One region of the Paenibacillus sp. SAFN-054 genome, then DNA from elsewhere that is predicted to be linked to it. Evidence: riboswitches for the same ligand, from Rfam matches in the RefSeq annotation. Region 1 holds a riboswitch; each other region holds the start of a gene.

Evidence for each region. Region 1 has a riboswitch for cyclic di-AMP ahead of ACTHPM_RS14625 (hypothetical protein). Riboswitches for the same ligand answer to the same signal wherever they lie in the genome.
Region 2: it holds a riboswitch for cyclic di-AMP, as region 1 does, so the genes downstream of both, ACTHPM_RS11780 (alpha/beta fold hydrolase) here and ACTHPM_RS14625 (hypothetical protein) in region 1, are expected to answer to the same signal.
Region 3: it holds a riboswitch for cyclic di-AMP, as region 1 does, so the genes downstream of both, ACTHPM_RS06850 (3D domain-containing protein) here and ACTHPM_RS14625 (hypothetical protein) in region 1, are expected to answer to the same signal.

The regions. Positions count from the first base shown of each region.
Region 1 covers NZ_JBQCKS010000002.1:689,337-699,088, reverse strand. The annotation lists cyclic di-AMP (ydaO/yuaA leader) riboswitch at 312-525, shown strand; cyclic di-AMP (ydaO/yuaA leader) riboswitch at 633-810, shown strand; gene ACTHPM_RS14625 (hypothetical protein) at 942-1,334, shown strand; gene kdpF (K(+)-transporting ATPase subunit F) at 1,476-1,553, shown strand; gene kdpA (potassium-transporting ATPase subunit KdpA) at 1,591-3,270, shown strand; gene kdpB (potassium-transporting ATPase subunit KdpB) at 3,340-5,370, shown strand; gene kdpC (potassium-transporting ATPase subunit KdpC) at 5,436-6,044, shown strand; gene ACTHPM_RS14600 (Nramp family divalent metal transporter) at 6,130-7,479, opposite strand; gene ACTHPM_RS14595 (organic hydroperoxide resistance protein) at 7,680-8,099, shown strand; gene ACTHPM_RS14590 (hypothetical protein) at 8,317-8,601, shown strand; gene ACTHPM_RS14585 (thiol-disulfide oxidoreductase DCC family protein) at 8,749-9,174, shown strand; gene ACTHPM_RS14580 (hypothetical protein) at 9,441-9,752, shown strand, end outside.
Region 2 covers NZ_JBQCKS010000002.1:61,076-70,827, reverse strand. The annotation lists gene ACTHPM_RS11785 (5-methyltetrahydropteroyltriglutamate--homocysteine S-methyltransferase) at 1-708, shown strand, start outside; cyclic di-AMP (ydaO/yuaA leader) riboswitch at 1,001-1,204, shown strand; cyclic di-AMP (ydaO/yuaA leader) riboswitch at 1,276-1,431, shown strand; gene ACTHPM_RS11780 (alpha/beta fold hydrolase) at 1,581-2,375, shown strand; gene ACTHPM_RS11775 (TetR/AcrR family transcriptional regulator) at 2,496-3,062, shown strand; gene ACTHPM_RS11770 (ABC transporter permease) at 3,182-4,303, shown strand; gene ACTHPM_RS11765 (ABC transporter ATP-binding protein) at 4,303-4,980, shown strand; gene ACTHPM_RS11760 (penicillin acylase family protein) at 5,321-7,729, shown strand; gene ACTHPM_RS11755 (ABC transporter ATP-binding protein) at 7,874-8,665, shown strand; gene ACTHPM_RS11750 (ABC transporter substrate-binding protein) at 8,682-9,710, shown strand; gene ACTHPM_RS11745 (ABC transporter permease) at 9,739-9,752, shown strand, end outside.
Region 3 covers NZ_JBQCKS010000001.1:1,452,558-1,462,309, reverse strand. The annotation lists gene ACTHPM_RS06860 (amino acid ABC transporter permease) at 1-207, shown strand, start outside; gene ACTHPM_RS06855 (amino acid ABC transporter ATP-binding protein) at 194-916, shown strand; cyclic di-AMP (ydaO/yuaA leader) riboswitch at 1,121-1,275, shown strand; gene ACTHPM_RS06850 (3D domain-containing protein) at 1,284-1,943, shown strand; gene ACTHPM_RS06845 (polysaccharide deacetylase family protein) at 2,028-2,849, opposite strand; gene ACTHPM_RS06840 (NADH:flavin oxidoreductase/NADH oxidase) at 3,065-4,087, shown strand; gene ACTHPM_RS06835 (hypothetical protein) at 4,228-4,575, shown strand; gene ACTHPM_RS06830 (PspA/IM30 family protein) at 4,672-5,340, shown strand; gene ACTHPM_RS06825 (DUF350 domain-containing protein) at 5,460-5,864, shown strand; gene ACTHPM_RS06820 (DUF4178 domain-containing protein) at 5,914-6,420, shown strand; gene ACTHPM_RS06815 (DUF4247 domain-containing protein) at 6,431-7,201, shown strand; gene ACTHPM_RS06810 (molybdopterin molybdotransferase MoeA) at 7,309-8,583, shown strand; gene mobB (molybdopterin-guanine dinucleotide biosynthesis protein B) at 8,580-9,128, shown strand; gene xerS (tyrosine recombinase XerS) at 9,202-9,752, opposite strand, start outside.

The DNA of each region.
Region 1 (9,752 bases):
CGGTTTCGGAGCATTCCTGCCGGACCTGCCCTCAGGATGGTTGTTTATCTTCGGTTATCTCGCATTTGCATCCTCTCACGCCGGTTTATAAAAAAACGATGCTTATGGGCTGAATGGAGGAACGAAGGCTAAAGCAGCTTTTGCAAGAACCGGTGAAATAGGGAGTATCCGTGAGTTTGGAGGAGATATAAACTTTTGTAAGCGATAACCTTAGCGAAAATGATTACATTTTAAACGCTAAGGGTTTTCGCGGTACCTTTACATGATTTGCAAGCGGGTGTATGATTCAAATCGTAATTCAAGACGTTTCCATTTTTGAATCGCTGAGTTTCTGCCCGCGAAAGGGCGGAAATCGGGGGAACCAATCGCGCGTATCCCAGTTATCCGGTGTGAGAGTCGGAAGCAGGTGATGCCGCAGGGGTGAATCCCGTGACAATCGGATGCCATGGATCCGAAACACGGGTAGAGCGACTCTCACCGCTCGAATCCGTCAGCTAACCTCGTAAGCGTTGTTTGAGAGAGGAATGATGAAACTTGTGATCGATATCCGTCGACCACAGGGGATCAATTGACCTCTGTGGTTTTTTATTGCCAAAAATAGCTTTGGAAGCAGCAAACCAAATTACATGTGAATGTCTTTAACGCTTAATTCCGGCCGGGCCGGAAGCGGGGGAACCAACGCATCGTATGGCTTTACGGGCATACGAAGCCGGGGTGAATTCCTCTGTCCCAAGAAGGGACAATGAGGGAAGGGCGACTCTCACGCCCTAATCCGTCAGCTAACCTCGTAAGCGTATAGGGAGAGGCAGCATTTGTCGTGAGCATATTTTCATGGCTTTCTTTCGTCATGAATTGATCGGCCGCGGGAAAGGTCCTCTTTCCCTGCGGCCGTTTTTATTTGCAGGCTCGGATGAAGCTGCCAGAAGGAGGAACGCAAAGTCGTGGATGAGGAACTCATCATCGTAACCGCGCCAAATGAGGCCGGCCGCAAATTTATTAAGCTTTTGATCTATCTTAAACGGCCTTTTGCCGTGCTCACCAATAGTTTGAAGGAAGAACGCGATCTGAGGAAGCTTGGGGCGACGCACATCATTCGGATTCATACGAACCATACGGATGAGTGGGTCGTTCCCGGGCAGCGGGTCGGCCGGATTTTTATTTTTGAGAACAGCCTCAATCTGACCTGCCGGTACCTGCAAATCTGCAGACCCTGGACGTCACGTCCCATCTACGTCATTACACGTGCGGACAATTCGCCGGGAATTTATCGGGGGCTCGGAGCGAATCACATCATCCATACCTTGAACGGCGAGGTCGGGTTCTTGCTGAAATAATAGCTCAATCGGGAATGTAAAAGGGGAGAATTGTAGCATGATGGACTTTCTGATGATATTGACACTCGCAGGAGTATTCGGCGTCTTTCTGCTGTTCCTGATGTGGTGCGGCCATGTCGTGGATGGGGGAGGGGAAGACAAATGATCGTGGTTATGGTCCTGGCGCTGCTCGTATTTGTCTATTTGGTCTATGCCCTGATCCATCCGGAACGGTTTTAAAGCATGAATAACCGCTTTTTATGAGGAGGAAGCAATTTTGGATATCCTGCAGATTTGTATTGTTATTGCTGTACTGCTTCTGCTGGTCAAGCCGGTAGGCAGCTATATATATCATGTGTTCTCCAACGAGGCGAACCGTACGGACAAGATTTTCGGGCCCGTGGAGAAGCTGTTCTACAGTATCATCGGCCTGAAAAACCGCTCAGGCATGAATTGGAAAAAGTATGCGCTCAGCATGATTGCGACCAACATCGTGCTCGTGGCGGTCAGCTATATCGTTCTAAGACTGATGGGAGGGCTGCCGGTCAACCCGAATCAAACGGGGAATATGGAAGCAAGCCTTTCCTTTAATACCGTCATCAGCTTCATGACGAACACGAATCTTCAGCATTACAGCGGCGAGAGCGGCATGTCTTATTTTGGACAGATGATTGTCATTACGATGATGATGTTTACGTCCGCAGCATCGGGCCTTGTCATTGCGATTGCTTTTATGCGCGGGATTACCCGCAGAGGGGGCGGCCTGGGGAACTTTTTCGAAGACTTCGTCAAAGCGCATACCCGTCTCTTTCTGCCGCTTGCCCTGATCGTGACTTTGGTGCTGGTGGCGCTGCAGGTCCCGCAAACGCTGGATCCTACTGTAACGGTCAATACGCTCGGCGGAGCCGTGCAGCATATTTCCATGGGGCCGGTGGCCTCGCTGGAGTCCATTAAGCATTTGGGAACGAACGGCGGCGGATTCTTCGGAGCGAACTCGGCGCATCCCTTTGAGAATCCGCGTCCGCTGACGAACGTGATCGAAATTTTGAGCATGTGGACGATTTCGGCGGCGCTGCCTTATACCTTTGGGCGCTTTGCGAAGAACCGCAAGCAGGGCTGGATCATCTTTACGGCCATGATGACGCTGTTCATTGCGTTCCTGTGCCTGGCCTATTTCTCGGAAAAGAGCGGCAACCCGCTGATTAACGAGCTGGGCATCAACAGCGCGCAAGGCAGCATGGAGGGCAAGGAGGTCCGGTTTGGCGTAGCGCAGTCCTCGCTCTTTACGGCGGTGACCACCGCGGCGACGACCGGTTCGGTCAACAACATGCATGATACGCTGACGCCGCTTGGCGGGCTGGCCCCGCTGGCCGAAATGATGCTGAACGTCGTGTTCGGCGGCAAGGGCGTTGGTTTCGTCAACATGATGATGTATGCGATTCTGGGCGTCTTTATATGCGGCCTCATGGTCGGACGGACACCGGAGTTTCTGGGCCGCAAAATCGAGAGCCGGGAAATGAAGCTGATCGCCATCGCGATCCTTGCGCATCCGCTCATCATATTGGCACCGACGGCCATTTCGTTCATGACCCATCTGGGAACGGACGGCTTGTCCAATCCGCTGTATCACGGGCTGAGCCAATCCTTGTACGAGTATACGTCTTCCGCGGCGAACAACGGCTCCGGCTTCGAAGGATTGGGCGATAATACGGTGTTCTGGAACGTCAGTACAGGGCTTGTCATGCTGCTCGGACGGTATGTCTCGATTATTGCTCTTCTGGCCGTGGCAGGCTCCTTGTCCCGGAAAAGAACAGTACCTGAATCGATCGGCACCTTCCATACGGATACGAAGCTGTTCGCAGGCATTCTGGTCGGTACCGTGCTCCTGATCGGGGCATTGACCTTCCTGCCGGTGCTGGTGTTAGGTCCGATAGCGGAATATCTGACACTGCGATAGCGGATTGCCCAACAATGCTGAAATTAAGGAATGGCTTCAATTCCTAGAATAAATGAGGTGGAGAGAGTCATGAGCGGACAACGCAAGAGCATGCTGACAGGCAGCATCATCAAGCATGCCATGAAAGATAGCTTTATCAAACTGAACCCGGTTGTCATGATGAAAAATCCGGTCATGTTTGTGGTGGAAGTGGGCACCCTGGTCGTGCTGTTAATGGTCCTGTTTCCGGCCTATTTCAATACAAGCGGGCGTCTTGGTTTTAACCTGACCGTGTTTCTGATCCTGCTCTTTACGGTCCTGTTCGCGAATTTCGCGGAGGCGCTCGCCGAAGGGCGGGGCAAGGCGCAGGCCGATTCCCTGAAGAAGAGCAAAAAGGAAACGACGGCAAACAAAATAGTCGGTTCCGAAATCAAGGTCGTCAATTCGACCGAGCTGCGCAAAGGCGATATGGTCGTCGTATCGCAAGGTGAAATGATTCCGGGAGACGGCGAAGTCATCGAAGGTCTCGCTTCCGTCGACGAATCGGCCATCACCGGCGAGTCGGCACCGGTAATTAAGGAAGCGGGCGGCGATTTCAGCTCCGTGACCGGCGGCACCCGGGTGGTCAGCGACCAGATCAAGGTCGTCATTACGAGCGACCCCGGTGAGTCGTTCATCGACCGGATGATTTCGCTCGTCGAAGGCGCGTCGCGCCAAAAAACGCCGAACGAAATTGCGCTGAACACGCTGCTGACGACGCTGACGCTCATTTTCTTGATCGTCGTCGTGACGCTGGCGCCGATTGCCAAGCATCTGGGCGTATCACTGGACATCCCGGTATTGATTTCACTGCTGGTCTGCCTGATCCCGACGACCATCGGCGGACTGCTCTCCGCCATCGGGATTGCCGGGATGGACCGCGTAACCCAGTTCAATGTGCTGGCGATGTCCGGTAAAGCAGTGGAAGCCTCCGGCGACATCAATACGATGATTCTGGATAAAACCGGCACCATCACCTATGGTAACCGGATGGCAAGCCAATTCATTCCTACCGGGAACGCATCCTTGGCCGAAACGGCTTATTGGGCCGCGATAAGCTCGCTTAAGGATGAAACGCCGGAGGGACGCTCCGTGCTGGAGCTGATGAAAAAGCAAACGATGCATTATGATGAAACGCTTGCCGCAGGCGGCGAATTTATCGAATTCAGGGCGGAGACGCGGATGAGCGGCATCGATCTGCAGGATGGGCGCCATGTCCGCAAAGGCGCGGTCGATGCGGTCCGGCAGTGGGTTCAGTCGCAAGGAGGCAGCATTCCGTCCGACCTGTCGGCGAAGTCCGACGCCATCGCATCCGAAGGCGGCACGCCGCTGGCCGTCGTCGTGGACAGCCGAATTTACGGGCTGATCCATCTGAAGGATACCGTGAAGCCGGGGATGAAGGAACGCTTCGAGCAGCTGCGGCAGATGGGGATCAAGACGATCATGTGTACCGGGGATAACCCGCTGACCGCTGCCACGATCGCCCGGGAGGCCGGCGTGGATGAGTATATTGCCGAGAGCAAGCCGGAGGACAAAATCGCCGTCATCCGGCGCGAGCAGGCGGAAGGCAAGCTCGTCGCCATGACCGGGGACGGCACGAACGACGCGCCGGCCCTGGCCCAGGCGGATGTCGGGATCGCGATGAACAGCGGCACGGTAGCCGCCAAGGAAGCGGCGAACATGGTCGACCTGGACTCCGATCCGTCCAAAATCATTGAAGTCGTGGCGATCGGCAAACAGCTGCTGATGACGCGCGGAGCGCTGACCACCTTCAGCATCGCGAATGACGTGGCCAAATATTTCGCCATCATCCCGGCGATGTTCATGGTAGCCATCCCGCAAATGGATGCGCTGAACATCATGCATCTCGGATCGCCGCTGTCGGCCATCCTGAGCGCCTTGATCTTCAATGCGGTCATTATTCCGCTGCTCATCCCGCTGGCCATGAAAGGCGTCAAATATAAGCCGATGAGCTCGGCGCGCCTCTTAAGCCGGAACCTGATGCTCTTCGGGCTCGGCGGTGTGATCGCGCCGTTCGCGGGCATCAAGCTGATTGACCTTGTCGTACATCTGTGGATTTAAGGCGTTAACTTATAGAGAGAATGGGCAAGTTCCCATCACAAGCTTATGAAAAAGGATGATATACAATGAAGACAACGGCGAAATTCGAAGAAGTGTCGCATGGCTCCATTTGGCTCATGGCACTGCGCTCCAGCTTATTGTTCATCGTGATTTGCGGCATCGCCTATCCGCTGGCCAGCACCGGGCTGGCGCAGCTGATTTTCCCGCACCAGGCGAATGGCAGCATGGTCAAGGACGGCGAGGGCCGTACGGTCGGCTCGGAGCTGATCGGTCAAACCTTTGCGGATCCATCCTTTTTCCAAGGGCGGATCTCCAGCATCGACAACGACGGCGCCGGCTCGGGTTCCAAAAACTATGCCCCGTCCAATCCGGAGCTGCTGCAGCGGGTGAAGGACTCGATCACGCAGTGGGAGAAGGAGAATCCTAAGGTTCCTGTCAGTGAAGTGCCGATCGACCTGATCACCAATTCCGGTTCCGGCCTGGATCCGCATATTACGCCGGCTTCCGCGTCGGTTCAGATTCCGCGGATCAGCGGGCTGCGTGGCATTCCGGAGGAGCAGCTAAAGCAGCTGGTGGAGAAACACACGGAAGGCAGGGAGCTTGGCGTATTCGGCGAGGAGCGGGTCAACGTGCTCAAGCTGAACCTGGCTCTGCAGGAGCTGGGAAGCAAATAGCACAGTTATTAAGCGCATCATATTAAAAAAGTCCGCATGGCGTCTTCCGACGATCCATGCGGACTTTTGCATATGATCCTAAGGATCAGCCCATAAAGGTCTGATAAATAAGAAAGAGATTCAGCACGACGATAATGGCGGAAACGCTCCAGGCGAGGATTTTCACCCACGTTCTGTTGACGAATTTGCCCATGATCTTCTTGTCTCCGGTAAATTTGACGAGCGGAATGACCGCGAACGGAAGCTGGAGCGACAGAATGACCTGGCTGAGAATCAGCAGCTCCTCCGTTCCCTTCTCGCCGGAGATGATCGTCACGATGACGGCGGGAATGATGGCAATCAGTCTCGTGATCAGCCGGCGGAGCCATTGGGGGAGCTTGATATCGAGAAACCCCTCCATGACGATCTGGCCTGCCAGGGTACCTGTCAGCGTCGAGTTTTGGCCGGAAGCAAGCAGGGCAACGGCAAATAAAATGCTTGCGAGCGTCGTTCCCACCAGCGGGGTCAGCAGGTGATATGCATCGCTGATGTCGGCGACCTCCGTCATCCCCGCTTTGTGGAATGTCGCTGCAGAGACGATCAGGATCGCCGCGTTAATGAACAGCGCCACTGTCAGGGCAATTGTGGAATCCCAGGCGGAGAAGCGAATGGCCTGCCGTTTGCCTTGGTCCGTATTTTCGTACTGCCGGGTCTGTACGATAGAAGAATGCAAATACAGATTATGCGGCATGACCGTCGCGCCCAGTATCGCGATGGCGATGTACAATTTTTGATGGTCGGTGATCAGGTCGGCGGTCGGAATGAATCCGGCAAAGACGCTGGCTGCATCCGGCTTCGCCAGCCACAGATCGACGCCGAAACACGCGCCAATGGTCAGCACAAGCACGATGACCAGTGTTTCGATCGCCCGGAATCCCTTATGCTGCAGAAGCAGGATCAGCAGGACGTCCACTGCGGTAATCAGCACGCCGTAGAGCAGCGGTATGCCGAAAAGGAGCTTGAGCGCGATGGCCGATCCGATCACCTCCGCCAGGTCGCAGGCGGCTATTGCGAGCTCGCATAGGAGCCAGAGGCCGATGGTAACCGGTCTGCTGTATTGGCTGCGGCAGGCTTGGGCGAGATCATGGCCTGTGACGATGCCGAGCTTGCTGGCCAGCGACTGAAGCAGCACGGCCATCAGGTTGGACAGCAGGATGACGGCCAGCAGCGAATATCCAAATTGGGAGCCGCCCGCAATATCCGTCGCCCAGTTGCCCGGGTCCATGTAGCCGACAGCGACAAGGTAGCCGGGGCCCACAAAAGCTAGAAATTTGCGAAAGGTAGACCCCTTAAGGGGAACCCTCATGGAGTGGTTAAGTTCTGACAGCGAGGACCGTTCCTCTGGCTTGGTCCACGTTTTCGATTTCTTGGAGTCGACCATTCCGGTATCTTTCATCTATATCACACCCTTGATTGCGATTATTCTTATATATTAAACAGGTTACTATTCATTGTACTCACTCAAATATGTTTGTCTAGGGAAACTTTTATGCGGTTATACAATTTATATGAATGAAAAGCCGCTCAGGTTTCAAATGGGGCGTACTGCTTTAATGAAAGGAGTAGGTTATTTTCAGGAAAAAGGAGACGGTGAAGATGGAAGCACTATACACAGCTACAGCGACAGTTCGTGGCGGACGTGAAGGTTCGATCGCATCATCCGACGGAGTCCTGAAGCATGATCTCAGCATGCCCAAAGAGCTGGGAGGCTCCGGCGGCAGCGGCACCAACCCCGAGCAGCTTTTCGCGGCAGGCTACGGTGCCTGCTATGAAAGCGCGCTTGCCAATGTGGCCCGTAAAGAAGGCGTGAAGCTCCAGGACGTGGAGATTCATTCGAATGTAATGATTGGCAAGGACGAGAGCGATGGAGGATTCCGCCTGGCTGTCCGCATGGACATCAAAATGCCGGGAATCGAGCGCTCCCAAGCGGAGGATCTTGCCAAGAAGGCGCATGAATTCTGCCCCTATTCCAAAGCGACGCGCGGCAATATCGACGTGGAGCTGAATGTTGTATAACGGGTGCGTAAGCGGCCGAAAGTTATGTTTGAAAAACCGGTACCGGTTGGCGTAGCCTCCGGCCGGTTTTTTGGCCATAATTGGACATAAACTGCATAGCGGCAGGCGATTTGACGTAACCTTTTATTGACATGAAGTTTAAAATTCTTTAATATGTCTAGGTACTTGATACTTGATTAGTGTTCAAGGCAAGAAATTTATATAAACGGGTGATGATATGTCTTACAGACCAGTGATTGCGAACATGAAGGAAGCCAGCAGCAACGAGCAAAGCGGATTGTATGAATTTATTCTCAATCTGGCTGACGGAACCGTGTGCCGCGTGTTCTATAGCCGTTTTCCGGAATGGAAAATGACAAACATCAGCCGATTGCAAAAAACGCCTTGTCCTGTGTGCCGCAAAGATTTCATCTGCAAATGCATCGAGAGTTACAAAGGCGAGCTGACTCAGCAAATCGAAGAAAACCAATGGATCGACAAGGCGCTGGCTGCTGCCAAGTAATCTGCCGAACCAAAGATACAGGCGCGGGAAGCTACCCGGGCTTTTTTCTTTTTGTCTTGATTTTTTGGCAGGGATGCGGGTTAATCCCTATATAGCTTGATATATTAAGGGTTGCGTACGATACTTAAGTCCAGGAGGTGCCTAAGGATGAAGGATCAACACGGGCCGGAGACGGGGAGCATCGAGAGGATCGTACTTATAGACGGAGTATGCCATTTATGCCAGGGACTTACGCGCTTTATTATCGAACGGGACCCGCATGCCAAATTCCGGTTCGCTTCGCTGCAATCCGATATTGGCGCCGAGCTGCTGAAAAAGGGCGGCCTGCCCCCGGATGAGGTGGACACGGTGGTCCTTATCGAGGATGGACAATACTATGTTCGTTCGGCCGCGGTACTGCGAATTTTCCGCCAAATGAGAATGCCCTGGCCGCTCCTGTATATCTTTGTTATCTTACCGCGGCCGCTGCGGGACACGATGTATAGATATGTCGCCCGTAACCGATACCGTTGGTTCGGTAAAGACGAACAGTGCTTGCTTCCGACGCCGGAACTGCGAAAGCGGTTTTTGTAAAGGGCTTCCGATGGCCGTCTTGAGACCTTGGATTTAAAATGTAGATATTTTACACTTTTTGTATTGTTTTTCATCCGAGGATATGATAAATTCCTAATTGAGATCAATCCCATAAAAAGGAACTAAGGTATGTTTAGTTCCATTTATCAAGCTGATAACGGAAGCACCGTTTCTTCAGCCGCTAAGCGCGGCTGCGAGACGGTGTTTTTTTATGCTGTGAAAAGGAGGGAGTGGGCCTGACGGTAGCATATAAGGTAGTTCTTGCTGTGAAAGAACCGCAGTATCTGGAGGCGCTTCATCATTATGTGCATGTGAGTGATCGCGGCAGCTCGCTGCGGATCATCGGTTTTACAAGGACGGATTCTTTTCTGGAATATATGAACGGAGAAGAACGGCTGGATCTGGTCGTGGGGGATGCCGAGCTGCTGGAGCCCTGGCTTGGGGGAGCGAAGGAAGGAGCATGCGCTTGGAGGCGGCTTGGGACCAGGGATGTTGGAAAGGATGAAATCGCGAAATACCAGCCGCTGCCTTCCCTGATCGATGCCATGCTGCAAGCCTGCCATAATGGCGTTATACGT
Region 2 (9,752 bases), 630 kb from region 1:
ACGATTCCTGCGCCGGCCCAGTTTCTGGCCGAGCTGCAGCGGGCGGAGAACAAAGAAAGCACCGAAGCGTTCTATACCAGCACGGAAGAGCTCGTAGCAGATATCGCTAAAGCCTACAATGCGGCCATCCGCGACTTTTATGAGGCAGGCTGCCGCAGCCTGCAGCTGGATGACTGCACATGGGGCATGCTTTGCGACCCGAACTACTGGGAAGCTAGGCAGCAGGAAGGCGTCGACGTCTCGGAAATCACGAAGCAGTACGCCAAGCTGAACCAGGAAGCGATTACCGGCCTGCCGGAAGATCTGATCATCACGACGCATGTGTGCCGCGGCAACTACCATTCGACTTGGGCTTCCGCGGGCGGTTACGGGCCGGTAGCCGAAACGCTGTTCGGGGTGGATCATATCGACGCATTTTACTTGGAATTCGATACGGATCGGGCAGGAGACTTTGCCCCGCTGAGATTTATAAAGGATCAGCAGGTCGTGCTGGGGCTGCATTCCTCCAAGACAGGCGACCTGGAAGACAAGCAGGAGATCGTGAGCCGGATCAGGGAAGCCGCGAAGGTGGTGGACATCAACCACCTCTGCCTTAGCCCGCAGTGCGGATTTGCTTCGACCGAGGAGGGGAATATCCTGACGGAGGAAGAGCAGTGGAAGAAGCTGGCCTTTATCAAGGAGATTGCGGACGAAGTCTGGAACGAATAATATAGAAGCTTTAAGCCGGGATTATAAGCAAACCGCCCCTGAACATGCATTCAGGAGGCGGTTTTTGCTTGTTCTCTGATGCCGCTGTCTGAAGGAAAAGGGAATGGAACAAAAATGTTCACCTAAACGAAAGCAACGAGGAGCTAATGAACGAAAAGATAAGACTTCTCAGGATAAGTGCCTGCTATTTCAGGAAACGCAACGAAAAAGCCATTAATTCTGTGGAACCCATGCTTTACAGTTTGCCTGCTCAGGCGTATATTCAGTTCATTGTTAGCTTTTGAAGGAATGACACGGAATTACGCTGAGTTTTCGCTTGTGAAAAGCGGGGGAACCACGAACCGCAATGAACGGATTTTGCCGGATGGCCGAATCTGTCCATGCATGGGGTGAATCGGAATAAGTCATGGAGGGGAATGACATCCATGCCGTCCGTAGGGCAACTCTCACTGCCCGAATCCGTCAGCTAACCTCGTAAGCGTCGCTAAGAGAGAGGAGTGAAACTGTGAGCTTTTAAAATCAGCACAGGGTATCCGCTCTGTGTTTTTGTGTGCGCAAATTGAATAGATGTCTATTTCGCTGAATTTCCGCCAGGAGCGGAAAGCGGGGGAACCGGCCGTGACAGAAAGGTTGTCACATGGGGTGAATCTCATTGTAATGAGTAGGGCTACTCTGAAGTCCGAATCCGTCAGCTAACCTCGCAAGCGTATCAAGAGAGACGATCCTTACGATGCGATGAATCAAGGCTTTTTTGGCCTTGCCCTGAAAGCGTTGAAGAGAGGTCCTCTTTTCAATGCTTTTTTTGTTGTCTTTTTTATCTGCCTGAGGGAAGGCATCTTAGACATCATGTTAAGGTAGAGAGGAGAAGGAAGTTGCCCAACATACAAGTAAACGGAACAACCCTATATTACGAAACACACGGCAGCGGCGCGCCAATCGTCTTTATCCACGGACATCTTTCGACTCATCATATGTTTGAGCCGCAGGTCGAATATTTCAGCAAAAGGGCCAAGGTGATTGTGCTCGATTTAAGGGGCTATGGCAATTCCGGCAAATTAAACGTCGAAGTGGAGGATATCATCGATACGCAGTGCATGGATCTGAACGAGCTGCTGGAAAAGCTGGATTTGACCAAAGTCACGCTCGTCGGTTGCTCCAGCGGCAGTCTGCTTGCCCAAAAATTCGCTGCTTACCAGCCGGATAAAGTGAATGCACTCGTGTTGGTTGACAGCTATTTCTACGGTCCGTACGGAACCCGCAGCGGGATTTGGAAATTTTTTGAGGCCTGCAGCTGGTTGTCCTATTATCTTCCTGCGGAATTCTTTCTCCGGTCGCTGCGGGTGACATATAACCGGTGGGTACCTGCATACAGCATTTTGCGGGATGAGCTCTTTCACAAGCGTCCGACGGAGTCGATCAAGCAGCGCATGGCCCTGCTCAAAATCGACATGGACTCGAATTCGACAAGGCTGCGAATGCCCATTCTATGCGTAGCCGGCAGACAGAGCGAATGGTTCGTCAAACAAATGAACAAGGCTGCGGAGATGTTTTATTACGCCCAGAAAGCCGTCATCGACGATGCCATTTACCCGAGCCATCTTTGCCAGCCTCAGGAGTTCAACCGCATTCTTCTCAACTTCATGATCGATGAAAAGGTGATGGCATGAACCCGAATCCGTCAAGGGCGCCATCCTCCTTAAAAGAAACAGTAACAACGGCAACCGATTGCTGTTGTTGCTGTTTTTTTGTTAAACTGATCTTACAAGACGGAAAGGAGACGATCCACATTGGGTAGAAAACAATCTTTTACGGAAACAGAGCTGCTTGACGTGACGAAAAGATTAATATTGGAGCATGGTTACGACGGATTTCATCTTAAACTCCTGTCACAGCATCTCCCTGGAGCCAGAAGCACGATTTACCAATATTACTCCAATAAAGAAGAAATCGTTGCTGCTTGTATGAAGCGGGTGATTTCGAACGTATTAGAAAATGCATCATCCATCGATGAGACGGACCCTATGATCGCTCTCCGACAGTTACTTCATGTTTATGTTGAAGAATCCAGGCTTCATCAACTCCTTGGTGATGCTCAAAAAATACATTCAGATCATATCAAGGTGATCGATGATCTTCAATTTATTGAGAGGGCGCATTCGAGTCTCAAGGTTCAGCTCGCACGCTTGTTTGAACAGGCACAAAAGGAGAACAATTTAAGGGAGGATATTCCCCTACCGGTACTTATCGGTACTTTTTTTAACCTGATTAATACTCCGAATATGCTGAATGTCCCGACAGATCAATGGAGCGATCTCTTGTTTCAAGTATGGATCGGAGGCTCGGGGAGGTCATAGAAACTCGAATCTATTTTGACACAAGTGTCAAATATATGATTTAATAGATGGGGACTGCGATGTGGTTCGTCTATTTTGACACAAGTGTCAAATAATTAGGAGTGAGGAGTTGGAATCGCATGTTTTTGGCTATGAAGGAATTAATGCATAGTAAGATGAGGTTTTCCATGATTGTCATTATCTTTGTGCTTATCGCTTGGTTGGTGTTCATCCTGTCTGGCTTGGGCAATGGTCTATCGACGCTTGCCGCGTCCGTACTCAAGAACATGAATGCCGATTATGTTATCTTTCAGCAAGGGTCGCAGTCTTCCATGAGCAAATCCCTGCTGTCCGATCAATTGGTGACCGAAGCAGAGAAATTACCTGATGTAACAGCTGCTTCACCTATGGGAAATTCCATGGCAACAGCGCTCAAAGGGCACAGCAACAAAAATGAGGACAAAGTCGACATCGCCATCATTGGGATCGAGCCGGGCAGCTTTTTGGAGCCGTCCATCGTTGAAGGAAATCGTTTATCTCCTGATCAACCGAAAAGTGTCATTGCGAATATCACCATGAAGGATAAAGGATTTAAACTTGGGGATACGTTCCAATTAGACGGTTCCACAGAGTCGCTGACCATTATCGGATTTGTGGAGGATCAAACCTACAACCACGTATCAGCCGTGTTCACACCCATATCTGAATGGCGTAAGATCGCCTTTGCGGCACCGGGTTCGGATAAAGGAATCGCAAATCCTGTAAATGCAATTATGCTGCAAGGTGAACATATTGATTCAAGCTTGGTAAACGGTAAGTTATCGAATACCGATACTGTGACTCGAGCGAAAGCCGTGCAGGGAATGCCAGGTTATAAAGAAGAGAACGGTTCGATTATGATGATGCTTGCATTCCTGCTGGCGATCTCTGCATTCGTTCTGGGCGTGTTTTTCTATGTCATTACGATTCAGAAGACCAACCAATTCGGGATTATGAAAGCCATCGGCGCAAGGAACGGATTCTTGGGCAAAGCGATTATGTCCCAAGTGTTCGTACTGTCGCTGACCAGTATTATTATCGGAATTTTGCTTACTTACGGGACGGCGGCAATGATGCCTAAGGCGATGCCATTCAAGCTCGAAACAAATCTGGTCATCGTATATTCGGTGGTCCTGCTTGTCATCGCATTGCTCAGTTCTTTGGTATCGGTTCGCAGAATTACAAAAATTGATCCGCTGAAAGCGCTCGGGAGGATGGAATAATGAATCAAGGCTTACAGCTCAGTCATATCACAAAGTATTATGCCGAAGGCAGTCACCGGATCGCTGCGCTCGAGGATGTCTCTATTTCCGTTGAACCAGGCGAATTTGTAGCAGTGGTCGGACCTTCAGGTTCTGGCAAGAGTACCTTCTTATCCATTGCGGGAGCGCTGCTCAAAGCTTCCGAAGGAGAAATTAATCTGAATGGGCATAACCTCTCCAAGCTTTCGGATAAAGAGCTGTCCAACGTGAGGCTTAGGGAAATCGGATTTATTATGCAGTCATCGAACTTGGTTCCCTATTTGAACGTTCTGGATCAATTGCTTTTAGTAAAGAAGATGTCCGGGAAGGTGACGGCAGAGGATAAAATATTCGCCACAAACATACTTGAAGAGCTGGGACTGGGCTCGAAGCTCAAGAGCTTCCCCGAAGAACTCTCGGGAGGAGAGAAACAGCGTACTGCGATCGCCCGGTCTTTGATTAACGATCCTAACGTCATTTTGGCCGATGAACCGACTGCAAGCCTGGACACCAAACGCGCACATGAAGTGGTCGGTCTCATCAAACAAGAGGTAAAGTCACGCCGGAAAGCGGCAATCATGGTTACCCATGATGAGCGTATGCTTGAATATTGCGACAAGGTATATCGGATGGAAGATGGAAAGATGAGCTTAGTCTGATTTGGTGTGCAATCAGGGAACCGAATAGCAAGTAGGATGTTTGGATGATCTCCATCAAGAAGTAGCAAAATCAGATGAAAATTTGAAAATAGTAGATTGAAAAGCCCCTTTTGCTTACCGCGGAAGTGGGCTTTTTGCATGGGGAAAGAACGGTATCAGACGCAAAAAAAACCAGGTATGCCGAAAGGGAGGGTTACCTCTATCGATCAGCCGAAGCCTTCGCCTAAGGGACGGGATATTCTGCTTATAACGTTGGTGGATTCATCTTGTATGAAAGCGCTTAACACCATATAATGGATGGTAATCCATAATTACCATTATATGTCTGGGGGAGTCCTGCATGAAGCTGTTGGCCGTGGTGACCGTACCGGGCGTCAAGCCGCGAAGAAAACGCTGGCCGCGCATGGTTGTAATCATCGCTCTGATCGTTGTGCTATTGATCGCCTGCGCAGGAGGATACGTGTATTGGTTCGTGAATAAAAGTTTGCCGGTCATCCAAGGCGAGCTCCGCATTTCCGGGCTGGATAAACAAGTGACCGTATGGAGGGATGAGGCGGGGGTGCCGCATATCGAGGCGCAAACGGAACATGATCTCTATATTGCACAGGGTTTTGTGACGGCACAGGATCGTTTATTCCAGATGGACCTCAGCCGGAGGCAGGCTTCGGGACAATTGAGTGAAGTGGTTGGCGCGAAAGCCATCGACCGCGATAAGTTTTTCCGCAGCTTCGGTCTGCGGCGGGCTGCCGAGGCTTCGCTCAGCTCCTATTCGGAACAATCCAAGCAGGTGCTGGAGTGGTATGCGCAAGGCGTCAACGATTACATACGGTATGCTAAGGCGTCTAAGGCGCTTCCGGTCGAGTTTACGATTCTGGGATATCAGCCGACGGAGTGGCTGCCTCTGGATTCTTTAACGATCGGCAAATACATGGCCTACGATTTGGCCGGAAACTGGGAGGGGCAAGCGTTCCGGTACGGTATGGCGCAGAAGCTGTCCGCAGATAAGCTCCAATCGCTGATGCCGACATATCCCAAGGATGGAGCAACCATTTTGCAGGCTATGAAAGAGCATCCGGTCGATGTGAGCCGGCTTGCGGCTGCCGCGGTCGTTCCCGATCCCTTTAATGGAAGCAACAACTGGGTGGTAGCTGGCGGGAAGTCGGCTTCAGGCAAGCCGCTGCTTGCCAATGATCCGCACTTGGGACTGGATACGCCTTCGATCTGGTACGAGACGCATCTGGCGGCACCGGAGCTGAACGTTAGCGGCGTCATATTTGCCGGCGTTCCGGGAATAATCCTCGGGCATAACGAGAACATTGCCTGGGGAGTGACGAATCTGGGCCCGGATGTGCAGGATTTGTATATCGAAAAAAGAAATCCGGAGAATCCGAACCAGTTCGAGTACATGGGGAAATGGGAAGACGCGAAGGTGTATCAAGAGGAAATCAAGGTGAAGGGGGAGGCACCCGTTCCTTATGAAGTCGTCGTGACCCGGCATGGTCCGATCATTTCCGAGTTTGCCAAGGATCAGCAGAAGGACACGGCTCTTGCGATGCGATGGACGGCTCTTGATGCCACGACGGAGCTGGAAGCCATACAGATGTTTGCCAAAGCCCGCAGCTGGGACGACTTTAAGAAAAGCCTCGAGTACTTCGATGCTCCCGCGCAAAATTTCGTTTTTGCTTCCCAGGACGGAACGATAGCTTACCGGGGAAACGGTAAAGTCCCGATCCGCGGAAACGGCGACGGCTCCGTTCCCGTACCCGGCTGGACGGACGATTATGAATGGACGGGGTATATTCCTTGGGATGAGCTGCCTACGGTTGTCAATCCGCCGGAAGGGTTCATTGCCACGGCGAACAACAAAGTCGCCGGGGACAGCTACCCGTACCATTTGACTGACAGCTGGGCCCAGCCGTATCGGGAGGCACGCATCCAGCAGGTACTCTCGGGCAAGGATAAGCTGACGGTAGAGGATATGCAGAAGCTGCAGTTCGACCGGAACAATCTGCAGGCTGAAGAGTTTCTGGACGGAATGCTCGCGAAGGTTCAGCACAATCCGGAACTGCGGCCGATCGATCGGGAGGTATTGGATGTGCTGCAAAGCTGGAATAAAGTGAATGATCCGGATCAGGCTGCTCCGCTGGCATACGAGCTGTGGATGCTGAAATTTGATGACGTGCTGTTCAAGCCTGACATCAGCGACGACATGATGAAGCTGTTCAATAATAAGGCGATCGTGAAGGATGAAATGATCCGGAGATCCATGCAGGGCGAGAGGGAACCGTGGATCGACGAAAAAGGCGGTCTGGAAAAGGTGGCGCTCCAAGCGCTGCAGCTTGCGGTCGACCGAGCAGTTTCGCTCCAGGGGAAACATCCGGATCAATGGCAGTGGGGCAAATTCCATGAAGTCGAGTTCCCTCATCCGCTCGGTTCCGTGAAGCCGCTGGATCGGGTCTTTAATGCCAAAGCGATGCCGATGGGCGGCGGGAAGGTAACCGTCGGGGCGGCAGGTTGGGATCCTACTACCGGGGAAGTGAATCACGGTGCTCCGTGGAGAACCGTGATCGACATGGCCGATCCTTCCCGATCTTATAATGTCGTGGGCCCCGGCCAATCGGGACATGTGCTGAGCAGGTGGTATCACGATCAGGTCGATGAATGGACCACCGGACAATACCACCTGACGAGCAGCGCACCAGCCATTTACCGTAGCGCGGGGAACGAGCTGAAGCTGATGCCCGAATAACGAAGACCCAAAGCAGCCTTTTAGGCTGCTTTTTTTATGCTCATCCATATCAACTTTATCTTGACGCTTTACCGCATTAGTGCTAACTTATTCATAATTCATACCGGATTACTTGTATATTGAAGGGGTGGGATGATTTTGACCGTGCACACGAGCACTTCCTTGCTGCAAATCGACCATATATCCGTGGCCTACGATAACAGCCGGCATATTCTAAACGACATTCATTTCGCGATCGAGCCAGGAGAATTCCTGAGCATTATCGGTAAAAGCGGCTGCGGCAAAAGCACGCTGCTGAACGTGATTGCGGGATATATCCGGCCAAGCCAAGGAAAGATTCTGATTCAAGGGCAGGAAGTGATCAAGCCGGGCCCGGACCGCGGATTCGTGTTTCAGGATTTGGCTTTGTTTCCGTGGCTGAGCGTTCTGGACAATGTGGCATTTGGGCTTCGGATGGCGGGCGTCCGCAAGCAGGAAAGACTGGAACGCAGCATGGAGGCCATCCGCATGGTCGGTCTTGCGGGCTCGGAATTGAAAAGCATCAGCGATTTGTCCGGCGGAATGAAGCAGCGCGTGGCTATTGCCCGCACGCTCGTCACGAAGCCGAATATTCTCCTCATGGATGAACCCTTCAGCGCGTTAGACGAACAAACGAGGGAATCGCTTCAGGAGGAATTGCTGCGGATTCAAAAAGAAACGGGAATGACGGTGATTCTCGTGACCCACAGCATCGACGAGGCCATTTATCTGTCCGACAGGGTTGCGGTGTTCGATGAACAGGGGCGGATTCACCGGCTGCTCCAAATCGGTCTTGGAAAGCCGAGAATCCCGGAGATCCGGGTGTCTTCTTATTTTAATGAATACAAAAAACAGCTGATGAAGGATCTGCGGTACGATTTTCAAATCGAATACGAGTCTGAGGGCTCGGGGATCTAAAAAGGGGAATCTCACGATGAAGAAAAAAAGATCGGTCTATGGGAAACTATTCGGAACGGCGGGCAGCCTTGTCCTGGCTGCGGCGTTAGCGGCAGGCTGCGGAAGCAAGGACGCGGGAAAAGCAGCGGAAGGTACGGCAGGCAGCGGAGCTAAGGAGCAGGCACAGGAAATTAAGGTGGGATATGTGAACCTGATTGCGGCCGCGCCAGCGATCATCGCGAAGGAAAAGGACCTGCTCGGCAAGCAGGGCTTGCAGGCGGAATTCTTCTCTTTTGCCAACGGACCGGATTTGTACAAGGCTTTGTCCTCCGGGAAGCTGGACGTGGCCTACGCGGGAGTGCCGGCGGCGGTGAATTGGGGCTCGCGCGGGGCGGAATTCAAAATTATCGCCAAAGTAGATGACGGTAAAAACGGCGTGCTGACCAAAAGTGATTCTGGCATACAGCAGCCTGCGGACTTGAAGGGCAAAAAGCTCGGCAATCTGGTGAAGGGCAGCGGCGTTGATTACCTGATCCGCGCGGTTTTGCTGCCGGAGGCCAAGCTTGACGACCAAAGCGTTGCTTTGGTGCAGATGGAGACAGCGAACATGGAGTCGGCCGTGACGAACGGGACGATCGATGCGGCGGTAGCCGGCGAGCCCTTCCTGACGTTTGCGGAGCTGCGTGGTTTGAAGGTGGTGAAGGAGCTTCCGGATCCCGCCTTTGTCGTTCTGGGTTCGAATTCGTTCCTGACAGAACACGCGGATACCGCGAAGAAGTTCATTGAAGGTCACAAGGCATCCATCGACGATTTGAATCAAAACACGGAAGCCGATGCGGAAGTACTGGCCAAAGCCTTCAACGTTCCTGAAATCAAAGGGGCGGATAAAACGTATACGCCGGCGGAAGTGATGGTACAGGCATTGAAACGCAATCAATTCTCGTATGAGCTGACCGACAAGGACGTGAAGTATTACCAAGAGATCGCGGATAACAGCTATGCGATCAAATCTCTTGAGAAGCCGCTGGAGGTAAATACCATCATCGATACGTCCTGGGTCAAATAACCGAGCCTACGAAGGCAGGGGGAACGACATGAAAAAATTTCA
Region 3 (9,752 bases), on a different contig from region 1:
TTCATTACCATCATTAAAGAATCCTCGATCGTATCGTTTATCGGCGTGACCGATCTGATGTATCAAGCGCAGGCTGTCACGACCATTACTTATGAGTCGTTGAAGCCGCTCTTAATCATTGCCGCCATTTATTTTGTTATGACCTTCACGCTGTCCAAGCTGCTTGGTTTGTTCGAAAGGAGGCTGAATACGGATGATCACCGTTAAGGATCTGCACAAATCGTTCGGGAAGCTCGAAATATTAAAAGGCGTTAACGTTGAAATCGCCAAAGGGGAAGTCGTAGTCGTGATCGGACCCAGCGGATCGGGGAAAAGTACGTTCCTCCGCTGCCTCAACCTGCTCGAAACGCCAACGAGCGGCGAAATTACGTTTGAGGGCGAGTCCATTACGGATCGTAAACATAATATTAACTTGACCCGTGAGAAAATGGGCATGGTATTTCAGCAGTTCAACCTGTTTCCGCATAAAACTGTGCTTCAAAATATTATGCTTGCCCCATTGAAGGTGAAAAAAATGGCTTCCTCGGAAGCCGAGACGATCGCGGTGGATTTACTGCGTACCGTCGGCCTCGCCGATAAAAAGAATGCGTATCCTTCGCAGCTGTCAGGCGGTCAGAAGCAGCGCATTGCTATCGCGCGTGCTCTGGCGATGCAGCCCCATGTCATGCTGTTTGACGAGCCGACTTCGGCGCTGGATCCCGAGATGGTCGGAGAGGTTCTTGAAGTCATGAAGAAGCTGGCTGAGGGCGGCATGACCATGGTCATTGTCACACATGAGATGGGCTTTGCCCGTGAGGTAGGAGACCGAATCCTGTTTATGGACGGCGGTCAGATCATGGAAGAAGGAACACCGTCCCAGGTATTTGGCAACCCGCAGAATGCACGTACGAAAGATTTCTTGAGCAAAGTACTCTAGCACATACGAAATAAGCCCCGGCGAGAATCCATTTCTCGCCGGGGCTTATTTCGTATGTAATGAAGAATTTGTAATCATTTTAACGCAAATCGCGATTTAAATTTTTAAGCAATTAGTAACTTTCTAACTCTGATAACGGAAGTTATAGTGTTAATAGTTGCAATATGGTAACATTTTCATGCGCACTGGTTACAAAATTGTGATATATTGAGTAAGCCAAAACTTTGGAACACAAAGTGCGGGGGATTATTTTTACCGTGAAAGACTTAGTCACTTGGGGTGAATCGTGATTGTAACGTAGGGTTGTCTCCTCAATCCGAACCCGACAGCTAACCTCGCAGGCACTGAAGGATTTTAAGGAGGAACTATGAAGAAGAGATTTAAAGGATTGAAATTTATCGCAGCTGCAATCGGCATCACATTGGCGGTACAAGCCGTTCCTGTCCATGCGGACTCTGTACATGTGGCCAAGGAAGGCGATACCTTCTACACACTATCGAAACAATATGGCGTCAACCTAAATCAATTGATGAATGCTAATCCTAACGTACAAGCCACGAACATCTATGGAGGATTGAAGCTTAACATTCCCGGAGTTGAAACCATGAAGGCCTACGCGGATTCCGCGCCGGCATCGATCACCGCGGCTTCGCTTAGCGTGGATTCGGAGCAAAAAATCGTGGAAGCATGGGGTAAAACCTTTACGTATAATAAAACCCTGAAAGTCAAAGCTACAGCATACTCTGCTGCGGCAAGCGAAAATGGCAAATGGGGTGCCGTCGACTATTTCGGTAATCCGCTCGAACTCGGTACCATCGCCGTGGACCCATCCATTATTCCGCTCGGAACGAAAGTGCTTGTCACTGGACATGATTTTGCGGGTCTTCCCAAAAAAGCTTTCGTCGCTACCGCAAAAGATGTAGGCAGTGCCATCAAGGGCAACCGCATCGATATCTTTGTTCCAGGAAGCCAGCAGTCAGTAAGCAACTTTGGTTTCCAGAACGTAGAATTGTACTTTATTAAATAATCGTTATCTTTATACTAATTACCCACATACGCATGTACGCAAACAAGCAGCCTTATACCATTTGATGGTCGAGGCTGCTTGTTTTTATTTGTCCTTTAGCACTTTGAGAAGTTTGGGTAATGTAACAAAGGTGTAGCCTTTTTTCTTCAAGTCACGGATGACTTCCGGCAGAGCGCCAATCGTGCCGGATAGATCCGAGGTCGTGCCGCCACCGGCATGCTGAAGAATAATGGAGCCCTGTCCTGCCGTTGCCATGATGTTCCGTTTCACCGCTTCTTTGCCGATGCCTTTCCAGTCCAGGGAATCGACATTCCAGTTAACGATTTTGTAGCCCTCACGCTTGGCCCATCGCAGCTGACTTTCCGTTATATCCCCGTATGGGGGACGGATCAGTTTCGGCTTGTAGCCGGTAATGCCGTAGAGTATTTTTTCCGTACGCACTATTTGGTCCATATATTCAGCCATCGTCAGCTTGTGAAACTGGGGGTGGTTGTAGGAATGATTCCCGATGATATGACCTTCGCGAACAATGCGTGCCACCAGCTCCGGATGCTTCTGGGCCCGGCTGCCCACAACGAAAAAGGTTGCCTTGACGCCGTTCTCCGAGAGAATTTGAAGAATTTGCGGTGTAAACCGCGGATCTGGTACATCATCGAAGGTAAGCGCGATCTGTTTCACATGGGGGCCATGAATTTTGAAGGTATCCGGATATTTTTTAATCAGTTGGCCGAGGGTCAGTATCTGTTTTTCCTGATGCTTTTCCGCTTTTTCTATCGTGCTGGTTTCCTGTACCGGACGCGGAGCAGCGGGATTTTCCGGGCTTGCCGCATACAAAGCGGCTTCGGGACATAACAGAGTAAAGACAAGCGTTACCGCGCATATTTTGCTGAAATAAGTTCTGATCATGCGGCACGGACTCCTTTCTAGGGGAATGCTGGCAGAGCCATTGGATTGTCTATACTGTTATGCCCCGAAATGGAAAGGATTATAGATGGACCAAGGCTCTCTCGCCCGTTTCCATAAATACTTGAAAAGCGTATATAATATATAGGTGTTTCATATTAGACCTGCATAAATATGGGTATCTTCAGATTATGGCTCTCGGAAAGGAGACTGAACACATGGCTGATATATTTACACCTTATGTCCTAAAGGGCTTATCATTGAAAAACAGGATCGTCATGCCGCCGATGTGTCAATATTCGGTGCAGGCGGAGGATGGAATTCCAAACAAGTGGCACTTTGTGCATTATGTATCCCGGGCTGTCGGCGGAGCAGGCCTGATAATTATCGAAATGACAGCCATCCGTCCTGACGGACGCATTACGAGCCAGGATACGGGGCTTTGGAGCGATGAACAGATTCCTGCTTATCGCAGCATTGTCGACGAGGTACATACCTACGGTACCCGAATCGGAATCCAGCTTGGCCATGCCGGCCGAAAAGCGGAGGATGCGAATCCGCCCGTAGCCCCTTCAGCGATCCGTTTCGATGAAAAATACAGTGTGCCGCGTGCGCTCTCCACGGATGAAGTGAAAGATATGGTACAGGCATACAAAGAAGCAGCAAGACGAGCCGTCGAGGCCGGTTTTGACACGATCGAAATCCATGGCGCTCACGGCTATTTGATTCATCAGTTCCATTCCCCGTTAACCAACAAGAGGGATGATATTTATGGCAAGGACCTTCCGCTCTTTGGCGAAGAAGTGGTCAAGGCCGTGCGGGAGGCCGTACCGGTAGACATGCCTGTGATCATGCGCGTATCCGCCAAAGAATATGTGGATGGAGGGTACGACGTCGAGTATATTGCCGAAGTTTGCCGCCGATATCAAGCAGCGGGTGTGGATGTGTTTCATATCTCCTCGGGCGGTGAAGGACATATTGGGGCGAACGGCGGACCGAAAGCAGGGCCGGGTTACCAGGTGGAACTCGCGGAAGAGATCAAAACCAAGCTGGATGTTCCGGTCATCGCGGTCGGCAGGCTGGATCGGTTCGAGGATGCGCAGCAGGTTGTTCTTGACGGGAAAGCGGATCTCGTCGCTGTGGGGAGAGGGATGCTGAAGGATCCGTATTGGGCCTTGCATGCATCACAGGCGCTCCATGGCGATGAGAAGATACCGAAGCCGTATTTGCGCGGTTTTTAATGAATGTGACAGAAGGCATTGGCAGGCTAGTCTGCCGGTGCCCTTTTTGACTAATCAGGCTTGTCGGAAATCATTCGAGTCCTATAAAATGGAAAAGAGGCATCTTCATCTTGTACGATGGACGGGAAACGGGGGGTAGGATGGCATCCGGCAAATGGGGAATACAGATCCGAGAGGCTTCCGTCGGCAGGGACTCGCTTTTCGTTGTGACGGGAGGAGAAGCGCATATCGGCTCTGTTGCAACCGCGTACTTTAGCGAGACCGCCAAGGAGGTAGAGACGCAGACGATCAACGTGCCTGGGCACCGGGAGCATGAGCTGGCTGCTGGCATGGCGAAGAGGGCATCCCATTTGCTGCGCAGAACTGTAACCGTGGCGGCAGGCATCCATTACGACGGCATTTCACGGGACGACATTGCAGAGATCGTGGCAGAAGCCGATTCAGCGTTTGATGAGTATCTCGCAACAATGCTTGGAAAAGTAGATTGAAAATTTTTTTGCGAATTTTGAAACGACTTCAAAACTGCTGCGTAAATGAATATCATAAGAACAACATTAAACCTTTTCCTAGGAGGAAATAACAAAATGGCTATTTTTAAAAGATTACGTGACCTGACTATGTCCAACATTAACGCAATCATCGACAAAGCGGAAGATCCGGTTAAAATGACTGACCAATATATCCGTGACATGACCGAAGACCTTGAGGATGCGGAAAAAGCGGTAGCCGCCCAAATCGCCATCGAGAAGAAATTCAAGCAGCTGTACGAAGAGCAGGAAGCCCTGGTTCAAAAACGTACGCAGCAGGCCCATACGGCAGCTCAGGCGCAAAACGTGGAGCTTGCCCGCCGTGCTTTGGAAGAAAAGAATGCCGCGGAACAAAAAATGGCTGAATATAAAACAAGCTACGACCAGAACAAAGCGTCCGCCGATAATCTTCGCGACAAGCTGGATGAAATGCGCAAACAGCTTACCGAAATGAAAAACAAGCGCGAAACGCTGGTAGCGCGTTACAATGCAGCCAAAGCTCAGACCGAAATCAACAAAGCGATGCAAGGCTTCAGTACGGACAGTGCTTCGAGCGGCATGAAACGCATGGAAGAGAAAATGATGCAGATGGAGGCGCAAGCCGAGGCGAGCAACGAAATGTCCTCCAAAGGCAAATCCCTTGACGATGAATTCGAGAAGCTCGGCACAGACAAAGCAGTCGAGGACGAACTCGCTGCACTGATGAAGCAGTACGAAAACAAGTAATACAACGTCTGCGCATAACGTAAAATGAAAGAAGCAGCGAAGGGGGATGACATGTATGTGTCCTTCTTCGCTGTTGTTGCTCTAAATGATCAAAAGCTGATATCGTGGAGGCACGTTGCATGGACTTTAATACGATTATGGGGATTCTGGTCTGGACGGGATCCGGGGCTGTGCTCCTTTTTCTTCTGATGTTTGTGGATTCCCTATTCACAAAATATAAGGATTTTGAAGAAGTGAAGGCAGGCAACATGGCCGTGACGACGCGGCTTGTACTGAAGCTGCTGGCGCAGGGCTATATTCTCTCGGTATCGATCGGAACGTCGAATAACCTCCTTGATGCCGTGATGGTATCGATTATTTCTTTCCTGATTCTGCTTGTGCTTGAAGCGATCGTTCGCGTATTGCTGCGAGTATGGGCCAAGCTGGAACTCGACGTAGGGACCCAGCAGGGAAAAGTGGGCTACGGTTTATTTGCAGGTTCGCTCCATTTGGTAGGTGCGTTAATTATTACCGCATGCCTATAATGCGACCGTTCATCACAGACTAAGTATGGAACATAAGGAGTTATAACATATGGGTGTATTTAAACGAATCGGCAACCTGTTTGCCAAGCCTGAACCTCCGAAGGTTGAGAAGAGCATGCTGGCTCTCATGCCAGGCGATATTTGCGAAGTGTCCCTCGTTACGTATGAAGTAACGGGAAGAGTGCATAACCGCGGGCGGAATGCGGTGGTGCTGACGCTTCAGGACGGAAGCACGATTATGTATCTGCATATCGAAGAACGCGAAACGCTTCAATACGCGCTGTATAGCCCGCTGGACGGCAGATTAGACAACCCCAGCGAAGTACCGACAGAGCTCGATCTGGATGACAGAACCTTCTTCCTGGAAGAGGAATACGAAGGCCATGTGATGGTGAATGGCAAAACGCCGTTTACCCAAGGCGGAGCGCAGCATGTATGGCAGTATCAATCCGATGATTACCGCCTGGTGCGCATCGAATGGCAAAATGGACGCTTTATGCTGTACGAAGGAGAGAAAGTGCTGCCTGGGGATGTCAAAGTCATCAGGGCCAATTAGGAGTGATCGCATGAAACGACGTCAGGGACGGTCGCTGCTCAGTCTAAAAATCCTGCTCGTCATCAGCTTAGTGGCGTCGCTGTTAAGCGGATGCGGTATCGGCTCGCCGAACGTCAAGGAAACCTATCCTTTGGAGTCGGTGAACCGGGACGGAAGTGCGACCTCTTACGTATACCGGGCTGCGGATAAGACCGTCCCGGAAGTGGCTAAAGAGCTCTCGGATGAGAAAAAGCCGGACCAAATGTCCAAAGAGGACACGGAGCGGATGTTTCTCGTCTATGGAAAAGAGTACTATCATCTGCAAAAGGACCCTGCCAAGGCAAGTGATACGCTGATCGAAGTCGACTCGCAGGAATACGTTCAGCAGAACTACGATTCAAGCTTTCTGAAGGGTTATTTAACAGCGGTTATCATTGGGCAGCTGTTCGATTCATTAGGCGGTGGAATAGGCGGGTACAGGGGCTACTCCAGCCGGGATGTTTACCAGCCGAAGCAGGGAACCTATCATGCACCCACCGCGAGCGACAAAAAGCTCGCTCCACCGCTGACCGTCGAGAAGAAAGGCTCAATTCTCCGCCGCGGCGGCACGAATAAAGACACGAGTGTTGGCTCAGGCGGCAGCATTTTTGACCGGAAAACGGACTCTTCGAATCCGAGCAAAGGCAGCATTTCGCGGGATAAAGACGGCTCGGGCGGTTTGTTCGATTCCCCGAAACGTTCGGTTACCAAGCCGAAAACGAGGATCGGGTCCGGCAAAATTAAGCGAAGATCACGAAGATAACACAAAAAGCAGCGCACGAAACATGGATTCGTGCGTTTTTTTGTGTCATGATAGGTGTATATGTTTATCAAGCTGGTCGCAATGAGACAGAGGAAGGTGCATTGACATTGAAACAAACCATGGATGAATACGATAAATTTCACCGGAAACCGCTGCAGGTGCAGCATGCGCAGGAACTGTTGTCGCAATACGGTCCGCCGGGCCCGACAGAACAGATTCCTTTGCAGGAGAGCCACGGTCGTTATTTGGCCGAGAAGGTCCGTGCCCCCCATCCGTTTCCGCGGTTTCGCCGCTCAGGAATGGACGGGTATGCGATTCGTTCGGAAGACACGGAGGGATGTTCGGCAGAGCAGATGGTGTGGCTCGATGTGATCGACGAAATACCATGCGGTACGGTATCGGGAAAATCAATCACTAAGGGAACGGCAGCGCGAATCATGACGGGGGCACAGGTTCCCGAGGGAGCGGATGCCGTGGTCATGCTCGAAATGACGGAGCTGCGTCAAGAAGCTGGAAGAACGCAAGTCGGGCTGAAGCGGAAAATGGAACAAGGAAAGAACGTCACTCCAATCGGCTTTGAGGTGCGGGAAGGAGAGGAGCTTCTTCAACCTGGCCGGCGGATACGGGCAGGAGAAATTTCTGTTCTTGCTTCCTTTGGCGTTCATTTGGTAACAGTGTACAAGAAACCGAGAATTGCCATTTTTTCGACAGGGTCGGAGCTGCTGACCGTGGACGAGCCTCTTCAGCCGGGAAAAATACGGAACAGCAACACGTACATGCTCGCTTCCCAGGTGCGTGAAGCCGGCGGAGAACCTTTTATCCTTGAAGCGGTCATGGACGACCTGCCGCTGGCTAAAGCCAAAGTGGAAAAGGCGATGAAGGAGTTTGATGCGGTTGTGACAAGCGGCGGCGTATCTGTAGGCGATTATGATATTATGGGAGATTTCGTGCGAAGCGACAGTGTCGACATGCTCTATAACAAGATTGCCATGCGGCCCGGCAGCGTAACGACGGCAGCCGTAAAAGACGGAAAACTCCTGTTCGCGCTGTCCGGCAATCCTGGGGCATGCTTTGTCGGTTTTGAGCTGTTCGTCCGGCCTTTCATCCAGCGGACACTTGGCAGTCATTCGCCGTATTTAACCGAATGGACCGCTGTGCTGGAACAGGAATATACCAAGGTGAACGCTTTTACAAGATACGTCAGAGGCAGATTCGAGGCAAGAGACGGGGTACTCTATGCCATTCCGGCGAAAGTGGATGAATCCAGCGTGATGGTGACGATTAAAGACAGCGACTGCCTGATCGTGATTCCGCCTGCCAAAGGCGTCACGCCAGCGGGTGAAAAGGTGAAGATTCTGCTCCTGAAAGGAAACACGCTGTGAATAACGGAACAAAACGCGCTGCGGACCTTGAATCAGGAACGCCGTTTGTTTTACAAATCGTCGGTTATAAGAACAGCGGCAAAACTACACTGGTGTGTTCGCTCGTGGAAAAATTGAAAGCGAAGGGGTACCGCGTAGCTGTTATCAAGCATGATGCGCATGATTTCGAAATGGATCATGCAGGAACGGATACGTACCGGCACCGGGCAGCCGGCGCATCGGCCATTGCACTCGTCTCTTCCCGCCAGACGGCCGTCATCCGGAACGAGGAGCTCACGCTGCAGAAACTGATTCATGATTTTGACGCATATGACATCGTTCTGGTGGAAGGCTTCAAGCAGGAAAGCTACTCCAAACTGGTGATGGTCCGCAGAGAAGGGGACCGGGAGCTGATCCATCGGTTGGAGAATGTGAAGGGGGTCGTAACGTGGATGGCTGCGGAAGAAGAGCTATCCGCTGCGGGCCAGGAGAAGGCATCCCGTCTTGCCGTATTTGGTAAGGATGAGATCGCGGCCGTGATCGATTGGTTGGAGCATCAGATATAAATATGAGAAAGCCGGTTCCCTGATAGGGAGCCGGCTTCTTGTGTTTCAAGATGTCTGAAGGGAATAAGGAGCCTTATGAATCCGTTCTCCGTTCAATCGCTTCAGACATCGTTTTGTCTGTCAGGTGAGCGTACACTTCCGTCGTTTCGGTCGAGGCGTGGCCTAACTGTTCTTTTGTTTTGTAAATGTCGTTTTGCAAATAATAGTCTGTTGCGAAGGAATGGCGCAGTTTATGGACTGTAAGGTATGGCTTGCCGAATCTTTTGGCGTATTTGATGATCATGGCCTGGATGGCCCGCTTTGTCATGCGGCTTCCTTCGCTTTGACCATTCGCCAGAGCAAGAAACAGCGCTTTTTCTTTTTTCGGCGCTTTGTAGCGGGTCTGGCGCAGATTCATGTAGTTGTTCAGGTCATCCTTTGCCTGCTCGCGGAAATACACCGGCGTCTTGAAGGTTTCGTCATTGTTGCCCTTGCGGTACACATACAACATTTTGTTGTTCAAGTCGATATCGTCGACATTCAAGTTCACGACTTCGGATACACGGAGCCCGGAGTTCAGAATCAGGCTCGTAATGCTGGCGTCCCGTTCCTTGTTCAGCTCGTGTGAATACAGGGCTTGTTTGT